DNA from 4 places in the Ruania alba genome. Region 2 is predicted to be linked to each of the others. Evidence: riboswitches for the same ligand, from Rfam matches in the RefSeq annotation. Region 2 holds a riboswitch; each other region holds the start of a gene.
What was found. A riboswitch is a leader RNA that binds a small molecule or an ion and turns the genes downstream of it on or off. The one in region 2 is predicted to bind S-adenosylmethionine.
Positions count from the first base shown of each region.

Region 1: it holds a riboswitch for S-adenosylmethionine, as region 2 does, so the genes downstream of both, BLU77_RS09370 (LLM class oxidoreductase) here and BLU77_RS15850 (methylenetetrahydrofolate reductase) in region 2, are expected to answer to the same signal.
Region 3: it holds a riboswitch for S-adenosylmethionine, as region 2 does, so the genes downstream of both, BLU77_RS17170 (rhodanese-like domain-containing protein) here and BLU77_RS15850 (methylenetetrahydrofolate reductase) in region 2, are expected to answer to the same signal.
Region 4: it holds a riboswitch for S-adenosylmethionine, as region 2 does, so the genes downstream of both, BLU77_RS17120 (aminotransferase class V-fold PLP-dependent enzyme) here and BLU77_RS15850 (methylenetetrahydrofolate reductase) in region 2, are expected to answer to the same signal.

Region 1 covers NZ_FNTX01000001.1:2,034,249-2,038,182, reverse strand. The annotation lists gene BLU77_RS09375 (CHAT domain-containing protein) at 1-1,497, shown strand, start outside; SAM riboswitch class IV at 1,568-1,682, shown strand; gene BLU77_RS09370 (LLM class oxidoreductase) at 1,951-2,775, shown strand; gene BLU77_RS22025 (hypothetical protein) at 2,787-2,942, shown strand; gene BLU77_RS09360 (MFS transporter) at 3,126-3,934, shown strand, end outside.
Region 2 covers NZ_FNTX01000002.1:1,188,154-1,192,087, reverse strand. The annotation lists gene metE (5-methyltetrahydropteroyltriglutamate--homocysteine S-methyltransferase) at 1-1,393, opposite strand, end outside; gene BLU77_RS15850 (methylenetetrahydrofolate reductase) at 1,531-2,439, opposite strand; SAM riboswitch class I at 2,489-2,591, opposite strand; gene BLU77_RS15845 (hypothetical protein) at 2,842-3,042, shown strand; gene BLU77_RS15840 (alpha-amylase family protein) at 3,161-3,934, opposite strand, start outside.
Region 3 covers NZ_FNTX01000002.1:1,512,689-1,516,622, reverse strand. The annotation lists gene BLU77_RS22970 (response regulator transcription factor) at 1-517, shown strand, start outside; gene BLU77_RS17175 (O-succinylhomoserine sulfhydrylase) at 580-1,803, opposite strand; gene BLU77_RS17170 (rhodanese-like domain-containing protein) at 1,817-2,236, opposite strand; SAM riboswitch class I at 2,241-2,322, opposite strand; gene BLU77_RS17165 (hypothetical protein) at 2,511-3,053, shown strand; gene BLU77_RS17160 (hypothetical protein) at 3,001-3,891, shown strand.
Region 4 covers NZ_FNTX01000002.1:1,501,912-1,505,845, forward strand. The annotation lists gene BLU77_RS17115 (alpha/beta hydrolase) at 1-586, opposite strand, end outside; gene BLU77_RS17120 (aminotransferase class V-fold PLP-dependent enzyme) at 681-2,081, opposite strand; SAM riboswitch class IV at 2,110-2,225, opposite strand; gene BLU77_RS17125 (FGGY-family carbohydrate kinase) at 2,309-3,844, shown strand.

The DNA of each region.
Region 1 (3,934 bases), on a different contig from region 2:
AGCAGGTGCCGCAGCGCGAGGCCACCGAGCCCGCACAGCGTGGAGACTCTCGCCGACCGGCTGGAGCGGGCCGGACGCCGGCACACGGCGACCGCGCTGCGGATGCGCGCCGCCGGCCTGCGCGGGGCAGAGCCCCGGCTCCCGGACAGTGAGGAGCCGCTGACCGTCCGCCTGCTTGCCGGTGAGGTCGCGGCTGAGGTGGCGTTGCGAGCCGGCGACACCGATGCGGCTCTGAGTGCGGCAGCGGCTGCGATCGACGAGCTCGACCGGTGGCAGCGCGGAATCGGCAGCCTCGAGCTGCAGTCGGTGAGCCGGCGGTTGGGGGCGCGGGTGATCAGGCTCGGCCAACGCGCCGCACATCTGAGCGGGGATCCTCAGGACCTGCTCACCTGGTCCGAGCGAGCTCGTGAGCTGGTGGCTCGCGTTCCTGCCACCCGACCGCCGGAGGAACTCGGCAACCTGCTGGCCGACTTGCGCCAACTCGGTCCGGACGGTGATCCCGCCGCGCGGTTGCAGCTGGTCGCCCAGATCCGCCACGGACGGTGGTTGGCCGCAGCGGATCTTCCGACTGGTGCGCTCGTCACGGTGCAGGCGGTGCGTGAACGGGCGGCGGGAGAACGAGCCGGACGCTACGTGACACTGATGGAGATCGAGGGCCGCCTCATCGCCCTCACGCTCGGCGACCGCGAGGAGATCCTCGACCTCGGCGAGTGGGCACACATGGCGCGCCTCCTCGGGGGTCTCAGCGCGGACCTGACGATGGCAGCACAGCTCGCGACCCCCGTGGTGCGGGCCGCTCTCCAGGAGCGGATCGAGGCGTTCGACCACATCCTCGAGCCCGCGCTATGCGGGGCGTCCTCGCTCGTCGTCACCGCCCCGGCGGTGATGGCTCGGATGCCGTGGGGCCAGCTGCCGAGCACTGCGGACGTCCCGGTGACCGTGCCGACCTCGGCGAGCGCCTGGCTGCGCAACGGCGATCGGCACGACCCGATCGGCGACGTCGGAGTCGTCGTCGGGCCCGGTACCCGCACCGGAAGCGCGGAGGCGGACGTGGTGCGCCAGCGATGGCACACGCACACGGTGACGGCAGGGGACCGGTGCCACGACGCCGAGGCCCTCGCTGCGGACGTGGATCTGCTGCATGTGAGCGCCCACGGTCAGGACCGGGAGGCGCACCCACTGTTCGCCTCCTTGCAGCTGACCGACGGCGACCTGTTCGGACACGACGTCGAGCTCTTCGGTCGGGTGCCGCCCGTGGTGGTCCTCTCCGCGTGCGGGGCAGCCGGTGGCTCGCTCGGGATGGCGCGGGCGTGGCTGCACGCGGGAGCGCGCACTGTGGTGGCGGCGCCGGCCGACATCGCCGAGACGGCCGCGCTCGAGCGATTCTCCCGGCTGCACGAGTTGCTCGCCGGCGGGCGCAGCCCGGCCGAGGCGGTCGCGACGGCGTTCGGTGGCGACGCGCTCGACTGTGCCGTGCAGTGCTACGGCACCGGGTGATCTGTGACGTCTCTCACGTCTCACGATTTGGTTGACACGTCATCCAAACCGTCCGTAGAGTACTGACCAAGGTCTTGAGTGTCAGCGAGACGGCCCCGGCCAGCTGACCGGCAACCCTCCTGTGCGGTGGGGTGCCCCGGGTGACGACCTGGCCCCGGCCAACTGGTGCGGGGCAAGCGCAGCACCGCAGATGCGGTGAACGAGAGAAGGACACCTCAGCAGATGATCCAGGACTGGACCACAGTGCCCGAACGGCCCGCACTGAGCGTCACCCCCTGTGTCATGTGCTGTTGTCGCATGCCGGCCTGAGCCGAGCTCCATCCGATGTCTCGGGCGTTCTTGCCCCTTCGGCATCACCCTCGGTCCCCAGGTGCACACCTGCCGGTGGCGTGACACCACCAGCGTGCATCAGGCGATCGAGCCCCCGGCCTCTCGCTGAAAAGGACACTTCCCATGTCTGCTGCATCCGCTGCTCGTCCCACCTCCCTGATCGCCCTCGATCTCTCCGGCGCCGGCGCACCGCGCGAATGGCGCCGCGCTGAGGACTCCGACGCCGAGTCCTTCATCATGGGTCGCCTCGCCGGGCTCGCCTCCCTCGCCGACAAGGGCGGGGTCGACGTGCTGGCCTTGGACGAGACCTTCCACGCCGCCGGCCAGCGTCGCCGGGACGACTGGCTCGACGGCGCCGTCGCCGCCTCCCGCCTCTCCCGGCACACCTCCTCGGCCACCCTGGTGGCGACGGTGCCGCTGACCGGGAGCCGCCCGGACCACGTCGGCGGAGCGGTCGCCAGCGTGCACCGCGCCTCGGCCGGTCGTGCCGGCTGGCAGCTTGAGGTCGCCGAGTCCGGCACGCGTAGCCTGCGCGCGGTCGAGTCCGTGATCGGCACGTGGCCCACGACGGCGGAGCGCACCAGTGCCACGACCCGCCCCCAGGTGGTGGTTCCGGTGCGTACCCCAGTGGACGGTGAGCTCGCCGCCGCGCGCGGCGACATCGCCCGGATCAGCGTGGCCACCTTCGAGGAGGCCCGGGCCGCCCGGACCGCGATCCGTGAGGCTGCCGCCGAGTGGGGCCGCGACCCCGACGATGTGCAGGTGCTCGTCGATGTGCACGCCGTGATCTCCGCCGACGCCCCGAGTGCGCGGGCTCGATGGGACCTGCTCACCTCGCTGGAGACCCAGCCGCGACAGGTGCCGCTGCGCTCGATCGGAACCGCGACCGACCTCGCCGACCTGTGGGCCACCTGGGTACACGGGGAGCCGCCGACGGGTTCACCGTGATCCCCGCCTCGGTGCCCACCGACGTGGTCGCACTGGTGCAGGAGGTCATCCCGCAGCTGGAGGCCCGCGGACTGCGCAAGCCGCGCACCGCCGCGGTGGACACGGCGCCGGCACGTCGCACGACTCGCCGCACTCCGGCACGTCAGCGCAGCCACGCCACCGCCTGACCAGAATCCGACGTCGACCTGGAGGTCGTGGCGCCTCGGTGTGAGGCGGGCGACAGCCGGCCGACGTCGGATTCTGCGGATCAGGGCGTAGCATTGCTGCTGCGGTCGGGCTTCGGCGTCGACCAGGGCATGGCGCGCACCAGCGGTGGGGTGGTGCGCACACCGTCGCACCCTGGAGCATGAATGTCCCCGCTGAGTTCCTACCGGAACCTGTTCTCCCTCACCGGCGCGATCTACGTGATCATCGCCTTCCTCGCCCGCCTCCCGCTGGCGATGTCGCAGATCGGTGCGCTGCTGCTGGTCTCAGCGGTGACCGGTTCCTACGGTGCCGGTGGTGCCGCGGCCGGTGCGACCGCCGTCGTGAACGCGGTGGCCTCCCCACTGGCCGGTGCGCTCACCGACCGGGTGGGACAGCGCCGGGTGCTGCTCGTGCAGTCGGTGGTGGGCGCCGCCGGACTGATCTGGCTCGTGCTCGCTGCCGCGAGCTACACCTCGGGCGAAGCGTGGTGGCCGCTCGTGCTGATCGCGGGTGCCAGCGGCGCGTTCCTGCCTCAGGTCGGGACGATGGCGCGGGTGCGATGGCGCCCGATCGCACGACGTTCGGGCAGGGCGGAGCAGCGGATGGTCGATGCAGCCTTCTCCTACGAGGGCGCAGCCGACGAGGCCAGCTTCGTGCTCGGGCCGGCCCTGGTCGGGGTGGTGGCGGCGATTCTGAACCCGTCTGCGGCGTTGATCACCGCTGGTGTGCTGCTCGGCGTGTTCGGGCTGTGGTTCGCCCTGCACCCCACGGCCACGGTGGTGCCGAAGCCGGACCGTTCGGTCGCTGCGGTGCGGTTGCCGGCGGTGCTGTTCGTGCTGGTGTTCGCCCAGCTCACAATCGGGATGATCTTCGGGTCGGTCCAGGCGGGGGCTTCGGTGCTCGCCACCGAGGCGGGGGAGCCGGGCCTGACTGGTCTGCTGCACGCGTTGCTCGGGATCGGTTCGGTGACGGC
Region 2 (3,934 bases):
GCTCCTCCGTGAGCTCACCCTTACGCCGCTGCGCCCGGGCCCGGCGCAGATCGCCCGTCTGCGGGAACGACCCGATCGTGGTGGTGGGCAGCGACGGAAGGTTCAGGCGCTCCTGCTGGGCGGTCGCACGCTCGGAGGCATCCGCCCGTTCGGTGTCGGCCGCTGTCAGGGCGGCGGTCCGCCGTCGGACCTCGTCGCGGCGCACACCGAGGGCCCCAGAGCGATCCTCGCGGACGGCGCGCGACGTCGTGAACGCCTCCGGTGCGGTCTCGGGTCCGGCGGTGAGGGCCAGTACCTCGCCGACCTTCTCGTCGGCGAACGCCAGCCACGAGCGCAGCTGCTCGGGCAGGTCGGTCTCGTCGGCCACGGTGTGCGGGACGTGCAGCAGCGAGGTGGAGGTGGCCACGCTGACCGGCCCGTCGTGGGCGGCGCGCAGGTGCTGCAGCCGCTCGGCAGCGGCGTGAAGATCAGTGCGCCAGACGTTGTGGCCGTCCACCAGCCCGGCGACCAGGGTGAGGCCGCGTGCGTGGGCGAGGGCGCCGTCGTCGGGAATCTCACCCTTCACCAGATCGAGGGCGATCGCCTCCACGCCCGTGCCGGCGAGCGTGGCGAAGCGCTCCCGAAGGTCACCGTACGGGGCAGCGACGAGGATCCCGGGGCGGTCGGCGGTGGCGGCGAGAGTGCGGTAGGCGCGGTCAGCGGCCTCACCGAGCTGCGCTGCGGGGACCGCGCCGTTGTCGCTGACCAGAGCGGGTTCGTCGAGCTGCACCCAGGTGGCGCCCGCGGCCGCCAGCTCTGCGAGCAGCTGTTGGTACACGGCCACCAGCTCGTCCAGCCGGGCGAGCGGATCGGTCCCCTTGGCCAGAGCCAGCAGGGTGACCGGCCCGACGACGACCGGCCGGGTGTGCACGCCGGTCGCCTGGGCCTCGGCGAACTCCGCCACCGGCGCCGAGCCGGGCGCGTGCCGCAGGGGGGTGTCCGGACCGATCTCGGGCACCAGGTAGTGGTAGTTGGTGTCGAACCATTTGGTGAGCTCGAGCGGGGCGGTCTCGGCGTCCCCGCGGGCCAGGCGGGAGTAGTCGGCCAGGCTGATCGGGGTGGAGGCATCGATGCCGAACCGCTCGGGGATGGCACCCACGGCCACAGCGGTGCTGAGCACCTGGTCGTAGTAGCTGAAGTCGGACGGAATCGCGGCGGCCTGCGGGTCGAGGCCCAGGTCGGTCAGGTGGGTGCGGGTGCGGGTGCGGAGCGCAGCGCCGGCCTCGGCGAGATCGGCCTTGGTGGTGGCCCCGGACCAGAAGGACTCCAGGGCACGCTTCAGCTCTCGACGCGGGCCGATGCGGGGGTAACCGAGGATCGTGCTGGCGGGGAACGCGGGCAGGTGATCGGACATGACAATCTCCAGACGTGTGTCAGTAACCACCCTGCCGAGCGCAACCTTGTGCGGCTTTTGGGGAGGCAGAAGCCGCACAACGTTGCGTTCGGCGAGGTGGGGGCGGGTATCAGGCGGGTGTGACGTGGGTCAGTCGGTCAGCGCAGACCGGAGGCGTGCAGCAGGTCCAGCACGGCCCTCGAGGAGTTGAAGGTGTAGAAGTGGATGCCCGGTGCCCCGGTCTCGAGCACCTCGCGCACCAGGCGCACGCTGGCGGCGAGCCCGCGGCGGTAGGCCTCCTCCTTGTCGGCGGCCTCGTCGAGATGCTCGAGAAGCACCGGGGGCACGGCCACACCGGTGAGTTCCACCATGCGGCGGAGCCGGTTCGGGTCGGTGAGCGGGATCAGGCCCGGCACGATCGGGATGTGCACGCCGGCCGCACGTGCTGCCTGAACGAGTTCGGCGTAGTGCCTGGCGTCGTAGAACAACTGGGTGATGGCGAAGTCGGCGCCCGCGGCCTGCTTCTCCAGCAGGGCGGAGACGTCGTTCGGGCACACCACCGGGCGACCGGACTCGTCGTAGGAACCACCGGGGTAGGTAGCCACACTGATGCTGACGTCGGCGCCGTCGCTGCCGAGGTGCTCGGTGGCGAGGCGCCGCAGCAGGTGCACGAGCTGGCTCGCGCGGGTCAGGCCGTCCGGGTGCGGCCGCCAGTCGGGTTGTCCGGCCGGTGGGTCACCGCGCAGGGCGAGGAAGTCACGGACCCCGGCCTCCAGCAGTGAGCTCACGTACTCGGAGAGGTCCTCCTCGCTCGCGCCCACGCAGGTGAGGTGAGCCAGTGGCGTGACCGGGGTGCCGCTCAGGATGCGCCCGATCAGGTCACGAGAGGTGTTCCGGGTGGACCCGGAAGCCCCATAGGTGACCGAGAAGTAGTCCGGCTGAATCTCCGCCAGGGCACCGACGGTGCGGGTCAGAGTCTGCTCACCCTTCGGGGTGCGCGGTGGATAGAGCTCGAACGAGACGCACGGGTCCGGGCGAGGGCTGCGGTAGAGAGTGGCGGTCGTCATGAGCGACCGCCACGGTTCGGATGTGGGTGAATCTGTGCCTGCATAGATGACTCCATCGAACCTGGCTGTAGCACCCTTCCCCGCGGGAGGCTTCCGTTGGGGGGTTGCTGCGGCGTCCTCGAGCCAGGACTCTCAGCCGCTCTGGATGGTCTGCACTCGATGCTACCGGTCCGGGAGGGCATCTACACCGCGTATCACCGACTGAGACCACCCGTCCATGGCATGCGGCAACACCAGCACCCGAAGATCAAACGTCGATCTGGCTACCACGCAGCAGGCAAAACGACGTTTGATTTCGGGATTGGGCGCCGATCCAGAGAGTGCTCGGGGTGGCGGCCGCCCCGGTGTCGGTGCTCGGGTGCAGACTCGGGAGCAAGCGCAGCACGCAGGAAGGAACGCGGAATGGCACGCACGGACCGTCTGCATGAGAACCTCACCCTGGCGGGTGCGCGCGACGAGCGAGACGCCGTCCTGGCGGCACTGGCCGACGCCGAATGGCTCGACCACGCCGGCACGGCCGGGCTGGATACCCGGGAGATGGCACTGCTGGACGATCTGGGCGCGCTGGACGCGCTGCTCTCCGAGAGCCGTCGCAGTGCGTGACACGGCCGAGCCCGAGACGCGCGCCGTGGCCGAACCGGCGCATGCAGGTTCGGCCACGGCCGCCCGGTAGTAGGCACCCCGGTCGCAGGGCGCCACGCGTCACGCCCGGATGCGTGGGCTACAGGTGTGCGCGCAGGTCGGTCACGATCGCCGTGAGGTGCTCTCGCGCCGCGTCATCGTCGATCTGCTCCACCACGTCCACCGCACGGTCCAGCGCACGGTCGGCCTGCCGCCCCTGACCTCGATCTGCGAAGCGTTCCGCCGAGTTCAGCTGCGCTCTGATCCGCCGGTACTCGGCTGTGCCGATTGAACCGTCCGCGTCGTAATCGTCGAGGTGTTGCCGCGCGGCATCGTAGGGAGCCGCCGGTTCCGGTTCCCTACCGTCATCCTCGACCACGAGCAGGCCCATGAAGACGAAGTCCGGCAGCACGACGCTGCAGATCCCGTCACTGACTTCCACGTCCAGGACAGTCTCCGTCAGCACCTCGGTCACCTGAGCAGGCGCCGGGAGCCCGATCCCCGCCCGCCACGTCACGCGGACGCCCGATGCCGGCGGTCCGACCGGGTTCTCTTCCCCGGGAGGCACACCGCCGCCGGAGTTCGTCTGGAACCAGGTGAGGTCATTGGTCACCGCGACGACCAGAGCACCGTCCGACCGCGAATAGGCCAAGGCGTACGAGTCCTGCGGACGCTCGGCTACGACGACTGGAGCGTCGGACAACTGATCCGCGACCACAGCTCGGAACGCGTCCTCTGCGTCGCCGGTGGCCGCCGGGTCGCTCCACGGCCATGACGGGTCGTTCACCACGACCGTGCCACCAGATGCCGCGAACGCATCCACGGATGCCTGCTGCTCGGCCGTCAGTTCATCGGGATTGGTCAAGACCAGAAG
Region 3 (3,934 bases), 320 kb from region 2:
TGTGGCCGAGCTGCGCCAGATCGCAGAGTTCACCGGGAGCCGGTCACTGACGGCGGCAGCGTCAGCGGCCGGCGCACTGCTCGTCGGTCCCGCGGAGGCTGTCCCGATGCTCACCGAGGCCGTGCAGGCTTTCGACGCGGAGGGGTTGCGCTTCGACGAGGCGCACACGCGCCTCGCGCTCGCCGAAGCGCTCGCAGCCACCGGGGACAGGAGCGCTTCCCGGCGCCATCTCAGCCACGCGCTGCAGGTGCTCTCGGAACTGTCAGCCGGGGATGACCTCGCCCGTGCCCGCCGGCTCGTGCGCGCCCTCGACCTTCCCGGGGCCAGCCCCCTGACGGCTCGGGAGCGTGAGGTGCTCACCCTGGTGGCGCGCGGGATGAGCAACGCGGAGATCGCGGCTGCCCTCGTCCTGAGCGAGCACACGGTGCATCGTCACGTGGCGAACATCCTCACCAAGCTCGGGCAGACCTCACGGACGGGTGCCGCCACCCACGGGCTGCACACCGGCCTGATCTGAGAATCGCACGTCAATCTGGTTGTTGCGCCTGCCCGACTCAATCGCCAGATCGACGTTTCATTTCAGAAGGTGCGCAGTGCCTGGGTCAGGTCCGCCTGCAGGTCCGCCACCTCTTCCAGCCCCACCGAGAGGCGCACCGTGGAGTCGGTGATCCCGACGGCGTAACGCTCCTCCCGGGCGATCTTGGAGTGGGTGGTGGTGGCTGGGTGGGTGATGAGCGACTTCGCGTCGCCCAGGTTGTTCGAGATGTCCACCAACTGCAGGGAGTCGAGGAAGGCGAAACTGCGGGTCTTGATCTCCTCCGGGGAGCCGTCAATGTCCAGGTCCAGGGTGACCACGGTGCCTCCGCCGGTCATCTGTTCCTTCGCCAGGGCCACCTGAGGGTGGGAGTCCAGGAAGGGGTAGCGCACCCCGCGCACCCTCGGCCGGCTCTCCAACCACTGCGCCATCTCCAGCGCGGCGGCGGTCTGTGCCCGCACCCGCACCGCGAGCGTCTCCAGGCCCTTGAGCAGCACCCAGGCGTTGAACGGGCTCAACGAGGGGCCGGTGTTGCGGATCATCTGCTTCACCGGGCCCTCCACATAGTCCCGGGGCCCGAGAATCGCACCGCCGAGCACCCGGCCCTGGCCGTCGATGTGCTTGGTGGCCGAGTACACCACCACGTCCACACCGAACTCGAGCGGCTTCTGCAGGATCGGGGTAGCGAACACATTGTCGAGGATCACCGTGGCACCGGCGGCGTGCGCGAGCTCGGTCACCGCCGCCACATCCACGATGTCCTGCATCGGGTTCGAGGGAGTCTCGAAGAGCACCACATCGGCCGGGGTGGCCAGCGCGGCCTGCCATTCCTCGATGCGGTGGGCGTTGACGTAGTCGACCGTGACGCCCCACTTGCCGAGGATGTCGTTGAGCACCACGAAGGTGGACCCGAACAGCGCGTTCCCGGCCACGATCCGGCTGCCCGAGGAGACCAGCGCCGCGAGCGAGGTGAACACGGCGGACATGCCGGTCGCCGTCGAGAAGCACGCCTCGGCGCCCTCGATCAGGCGCAGGCGCTCCTCGAACGCGGAGACGGTGGGGTTGCCGTACCGGGAGTAGATGAACCGGTCGGCCTCACCGAGGAAGGCCGCCTCGGCGTCGGCCGCTCGGTCGTAGGTGTACCCCTGGGTGAGGAACAGTGGCTCGGAGGTCTCCCGGAACTCGGTGCGCTGCTGACCGCCGCGGACGGCGAGCGTGGCCGGGCCGAGCCCGTCGGGCAGGGACGACTGCGGGCGGGGATCACTCACTGAATTTCCCCGCTCAGCTCTGCACCCAGGGCAGCCCGTCCGCGCGCCACCCCTTGAACCCGCGGTGCCCCTCGGTGTCGGTGGGGCCCTCGAACCCGTCGGTCACGTTGTAGGCCGGGCCGAAGCCCGCAGCGGTCGCGGCCTCGGCGGCGGCGATGGAGCGCTGCCCGGAGCGGCAGATGAACACCAGCGGCTTCCCGTCGCCGGGCTCGTACCCGGCCTCGGTGAGCTGGTCGATGAAGCGGGCGTTGCGGGCGCCGTCGGGGAAGGTGTTCCACTCCACCAGCGCGGTGGGCCGGTCGATCGGCCGGGTGTTCGGTACGCCCACGAACGACCACTCGGCGCGGGTGCGCACGTCCACCAGCGCAGCGTCGGAATGGTCGATCAGGAACTGCCAGGCGTCCGTCGGGGTGAGGTCTCCTGCGTACGTCATATCTCCTCCATCGGGTTCTGGCGGTAGCACCGGAGTGGTTGCTGCAGCGTCATCGAGCCAGATCTCTCAGCTGCTCTGGATGGGTCCCGAGCATGGTAGGCGCCGATGCGCGGACCTGTCACGTCAGGTCACATCGCGGGCAGCGAGTCTGACACACCACCGGCAGAGTGACACACCGCCGTCGGTGGGTCAGACGGGCCACGGTGGTTCCCACGATCGTGCAACACCGGCCGCCGTCGGAACACACACCACATGAGAGGAGCGGAGGGCACGCATGCGCAACGCAGGACTGATGACCATGGCGGGGTGCGCCGTCGGCGTGCTCGTCCTGACCGCCTGCGGGCAGACGGCCCCGGATGCTGGGACTGCCGCTCCCGGGGCCGGCGCGGCCGACGGTCTCCCGGCGTGTGAAACGGCGGAGGTGCTGCGCGCACCGGAGGGGGACTACCGCGACGAGCCCGTGTACGTGGGCAACGACCAACCGGTGGAGCAGGTGCAGGCATGGGCGCTCGACCTGCCGGGGTTCGCCGGGGTGTGGATCGACCGCGAGCGCAACGGCTGGGTCACGGTGGCGTTCACCGAGGACGTCGACCAGCGCCGTGCCGAGGCCGCGGAGCAGTTCCCCGATGAGGGTGTGGCGGTGGTCGCGGCCGAGCACACCGAAGCCGAGTTGACCGCACTGGCCGATCGCATCCATACCGAGACACCCGAGGGCGTGCTGTTGAGCTCGGGGTGGCGATCGACCGCGGGGGGTGTCGGTGGAGGTGACGGCGCTCACCGAGGAGAACCTCACGGCGCTGGAGCCGTTCGCGACTGAACCGATCTGTGTCTCCGGCCGCCACCCGGCCGACATCGTGCCGGCCGGCGATCAGCCGACCGAGGGTGAGGGCTGGCGCCTCCTCGGCGACGAGCACACCGGTGAGGTCTACCGCACCGGAGTGGCCACCACTCTCGCCCAGTACGAGCAGCTTTGGGACCGCGCAGGGATGAGCGGTGAGCGTCCGGAGGTGAGCTTCACCGACGAGATCGTGGTGTGGTTCGGGGCGATGTACGGCTCCAGCTGCCCGATCCGGCTCGACGGGGTGGCCGTGACCGATGGCGTGCTGCACGGGCAGATCGTGGTCCCCGGCAGCCCCGGTGCCTGCACCGACGACGCCAACCCGCACTCCTACCTGGTGGCGGTGGAGCGGGCGATGCTGCCGGCCGGCCCGTTCCACGTGCAGCTCAGCGCCGACCACCCGCCGGCCGGGGTCCCCGAGGAACGCACCGTGGTGGACGTGGGCCTGCGGGAGCCGGGCAGCACCGCCACCGACGACCAGCTCGGCACCGACGAGAACCTCATCGACGCCGCCGACGAGCCACAGCCGGCCGGACCGGGCGGGGTGATCGAACCCGGCTATCCCTGGCCCTACCGGCTCGAGCTGGGCACCGCGTGCGGGATCTCCCGGCTCGGCCCGCTCAACGGGGTCACCTGGGTGACCGACACTCGGGACCTGCCCGCCGCGTGGGAGGCGGCGCGCGAGGGCGAGACCGTGGTGGTGGAGGTCCTGCTGACCGAGCGCACCAGCGCCGGTGGGCCGTCCCTGACGGCGACCGTGGGCGCGGACGACGTGGCCTACCGGCCGCTCCGGTCCGGCGACCCCGCCGACTGCTGAGCCACTCGGGCGTACGGCCCCGGCGGAGGGCACCACCGGAGCC
Region 4 (3,934 bases), 310 kb from region 2:
ACCCCCACTCGCCGCCGGTGGAGGTGTGCAGGCTGCGCCCGTAGGGCTCGCCCAGGGTGCTCACGCGCAGCACGGGCAGCCACCGCCCGACGGCGTCCAGCACCCGGGTGGTGAGCACCCGGTTCACCCAGGAGGAGTTGAGATCGAACCACGGGCTGTTCAGCACCAGGGCATCGACGCCGCCGTGGTCCGAGGCGTACAGGGAGGCGATCAACCCACCGGTGGAATGGCCGAGCAGCACCACCTCCTCGGCGCCGGCGGCACGGATCTGTGCCAGCGCCAGGCCGATCTCCTCGTCGTAGCGGGACAGATCGGTGACGAAGTTCGGCGTGCGGCCGGGGCGGATGGAGCGCCCGTAGTCGCGCAGGTCGAGGGCGTAGAAGTCGAACCCGGTATCGGTCCACCCCTGGGCGTGCTCGGCCTGGAAGAAGTAGTCGGTGAAACCGTGCAGGTAGAGCACCGCGCGCGGCCGCGAGCCGGCGTCGTCCTGGTGCACCAGGGTGGCCACCGGGTCCGGGTGCGTGCCGTCGGGGCGTAGCTGCAGGGTCTGCTGCACCCAGGGGCCGCCGAGGACGTCCATGCTCATGGCACCGAATCTACGCTGCAACTATCGACTGTCCTGGGAACGGTGCTGCCACATCTCGCACGAAGGTCTCCGGACGCCGTCGATAGTTGACGGGTCAGTGCGTGGCTCCCGCCAGCACGTCGGCCACGCTCGGCGCAGGCCCGCACCCAGTTCCGGCCGCGGCCGTGGCCAGCACGGACGGCGCCCCGGCATCGGCGTGCAGATCGTGCAGCAGCTCGATCGCCTCGGGCAGCTCGCGCTGGTCGTCCTCCGGCTGCCAGCGCCCGTTCACCACGGAGTAGGAGGCCTGCGGGCCCGTGCTCAGGTACTGCGCCACGCCCGCCACCAGCCGGTCCACGTGCTCGGCCGTGCTGCCCAGCCCGATGCTCGCCCGCAGCCCCGCGTCCAGCTCACGTGCGGCCAGCAGGGGATGGGCGCAGAACCTGCCGTCGCGCACGCCTACCCCGTGCTCGGCGGACAGGTAGGCGGCCACCAGGCCGGCGTCGTGGCCGGGCAGGCTGAACGAGACCACCGCGGTCGGGTCGGCCGAGTCCGGCCACAGGCGCAGCACCGCGACCCCATCGATCGCCTCGAGCCCGGTCACCAGACGGTCCCGCAGGGCCGTGTCATGCGCGGCGAGCTCGGCGGTGACCGCCTCCAGCTGGGTACAGGCGACGCCCAGAGCGATCGCCCCGATCACGTTCGGGCTGCCGGCCTCGTGCCGCTGCGGAGCCGGCTCCCAGGTGGTTTCCTCGGCGGTCACGTTCGTCACCGCGCCGCCGCCGGCGAGGTACGGGGTGCCGGCGTCCAGCCAGTCCCGACGCCCCACCAGCGCACCCGCGCCGTACGGGGCGTAGAGCTTATGGCCGGAGATGGCCACGTAGTCGGCGCCGGTGGCCGCCAGTGAGAACGGCCGGTGCGGGGCGAGCTGGGCGGCGTCCACCACCACGCGGGCCCCCGCGCCGTGGGAAACCTGGACTACCTCAGCGATCGGGAGCGCCTCCCCAGTCACGTTCGAGGCGCCGGTCACCGCCACCAGTGCGTACTCGGCGCCGGCCAGCGCCTCGGACAGTGCGTCCAGTGTCTCGGCCACGGTGCCGCGGGCGGCGAGCACGTCCGCGCCGTGGCGCTGCCAGGGGAGCAAGTTGGCGTGGTGCTCGATGTCGAGCACCAGCACCCGGCCGGGCACGCACCCGCCGAGCAGGTTGAGCGAGTCGGTGGTGTTCCGGGTGATCACGACCACGTCCTCGTCACGGGCGCCGGTGAACCGCCCGACGGCGATCCGGGACTGCTCGTAGAGGGCCGTGGACACCTGGGAGAGGTACCCGGCTCCGCGGTGCACGCTCGCGTACAGCGGGAGAGCCCGATCGACGGCGTCCGCCACCGCGCTCAGTGCCGGTGCGCTCGCCGCATAATCCAGGTTCGCGTACGCGATCGAGGTCGCTCCCTCACGGGGGACCGTCAACGGGACTGTCGTGTCAGCGCCGACGAGGGGGAGAACGGGATTCTGGGGCATGTGTTCCTCCGGTGTCCGGACCCCAGGGGGTCCGCGCTTGCCGGACGCCACCTCGACGCCGGCCTGGTCGTCACCCGGGGCACCCCACCGCGGTTGGAGGGTTGCCGGCCAGCTAGCCGGGGCTGATCGCTGGCGCTCATGACCGTCTTGTCTAGGATGCCACAGACACCGGCGTCGGTGAACGGCGTCTCACGAGGTGTCCGTCCGCTGCCGGTCGAAGAGGTGAGATGAGCGCCGACCACCTGCTCGCCGTCGATCTGGGCACCAGCGGTGCACGCGCCGGGGTGTTCACCCCCGACGGCGTCCTGCTGGCCAGGTGCACCTCCGCCTGGTCGCCCCGCTCACCTCGGCCGGGCTGGGCCGAGCAGGACCCGCAGGAATGGTGGGCTCACCTCGTCCGGGTGGTGCGTGGGTGTGTGGCTGCGGCCGGCCTGCCGACCGGCGCGATCGCCGCGATGTCGGTGGACACCACCAGCGCGACCGTGGTGGCAGCCCGCGGCGACGGCACACCGTTGCGCCCGGGCGTCCTCTGGATGGACCTGCGTGCGGTCGAGCAGGCGGAACACCTGAGCGAGACCGCGCCCCCGTATGCCGGTGGACGACCCGTCTCGGCCGAGTGGGGTCTGCCGAAGGTGATGTGGCTGCGCAGGCACGAACCCGAGGTGTGGCGCGCCACCGAGGTGATCTGCGACTGCACCGACTGGCTCACGCACCGGCTCACCGGGCAGTGGAGCATGTCGATCAGTCACGCTGCCGCCAAGTACTTCCATGACCGCACCCGCGGTGGGTGGCCGGTTGAGGTGTATGACCCGATCGAGGGAGCAGACATCCTCGAGCGCTACCCGAGTAAGGTCCTGCACCCCGGTGAGGTGGTCGGCCCGCTCACCGCAGCGGCGGCTGAGGAGCTGGGGCTGCGCCCGGACATCCCGGTCGTCGAGGGTGCGATCGATGCCTATGCCGCCACCATCGGCGTGGGGGTGGTGCGCCCAGGGCAGAGGGCACTGGTGACCGGGTCCTCACACGTGCTGATCGCCCAGACGGACCGGCCGCTGGAGGTACCGGGACTGTGGGGTGCGTTCACGGACGCGATCGCGCCGGGGCGGTTCACCCTCGAGGGCGGGCAGGCTGCCACCGGCACTCTGGTGTCATGGTTCCGGCGGGAGCTCGCGGGGCATGCCGCGGCCGAGGCAGAACGGCGCGGGTGCGACGTCTATGACGTGCTGAACGAACGGGCCGCGGGAATCCCGATCGGCTCCGACGGGCTCGTCGTGCTGGACCACTTCCAGGGCAACCGAAGCCCGCACACCGATCCGTACGCCCGCGGCGTCATCCACGGTTTCGGCCTGCAGCACACCGAGGCGCACCTGTACCGGGCGATCTTGGAGGGCATCTCCTACGGAACCGCCGAGGTGATGGGCGTGCTCGATGAGCACCTGCCGCCGTCGGGAGACGTACGGGTGACCGGCGGACCCGCAGCCAGCCGGCTCTGGATGCAGATCCAGGCCGATGTGCTCGGCCGTCCACTCGTTCTGTCCGACACGCCCGTCGGTTCCCTGCTCGGCACGGCCGTGATTGCCACCGTCGGGGCCGGGGTGTATCCGGATCTCGACCGCGCCACGGACCAGATGGTGCAGCTCGGCGAAGTGGTGCAGCCGGACGCGGCAGCGCACGAGGCCTACCGTTTCCACGCCGAGCAGTACCTGCGCACCTACCCGGCCCTGCGGGAGATCCTCGAGGCGGGAACACGGCACCAGGGGCGATGAACGAGCAGGTGTGGCCCGACTGGGTGCTTCGACCACCGAGGATCCCTTACCCCGCGCACGTGGTGACCGCCACATCCCTTACCCGACCTC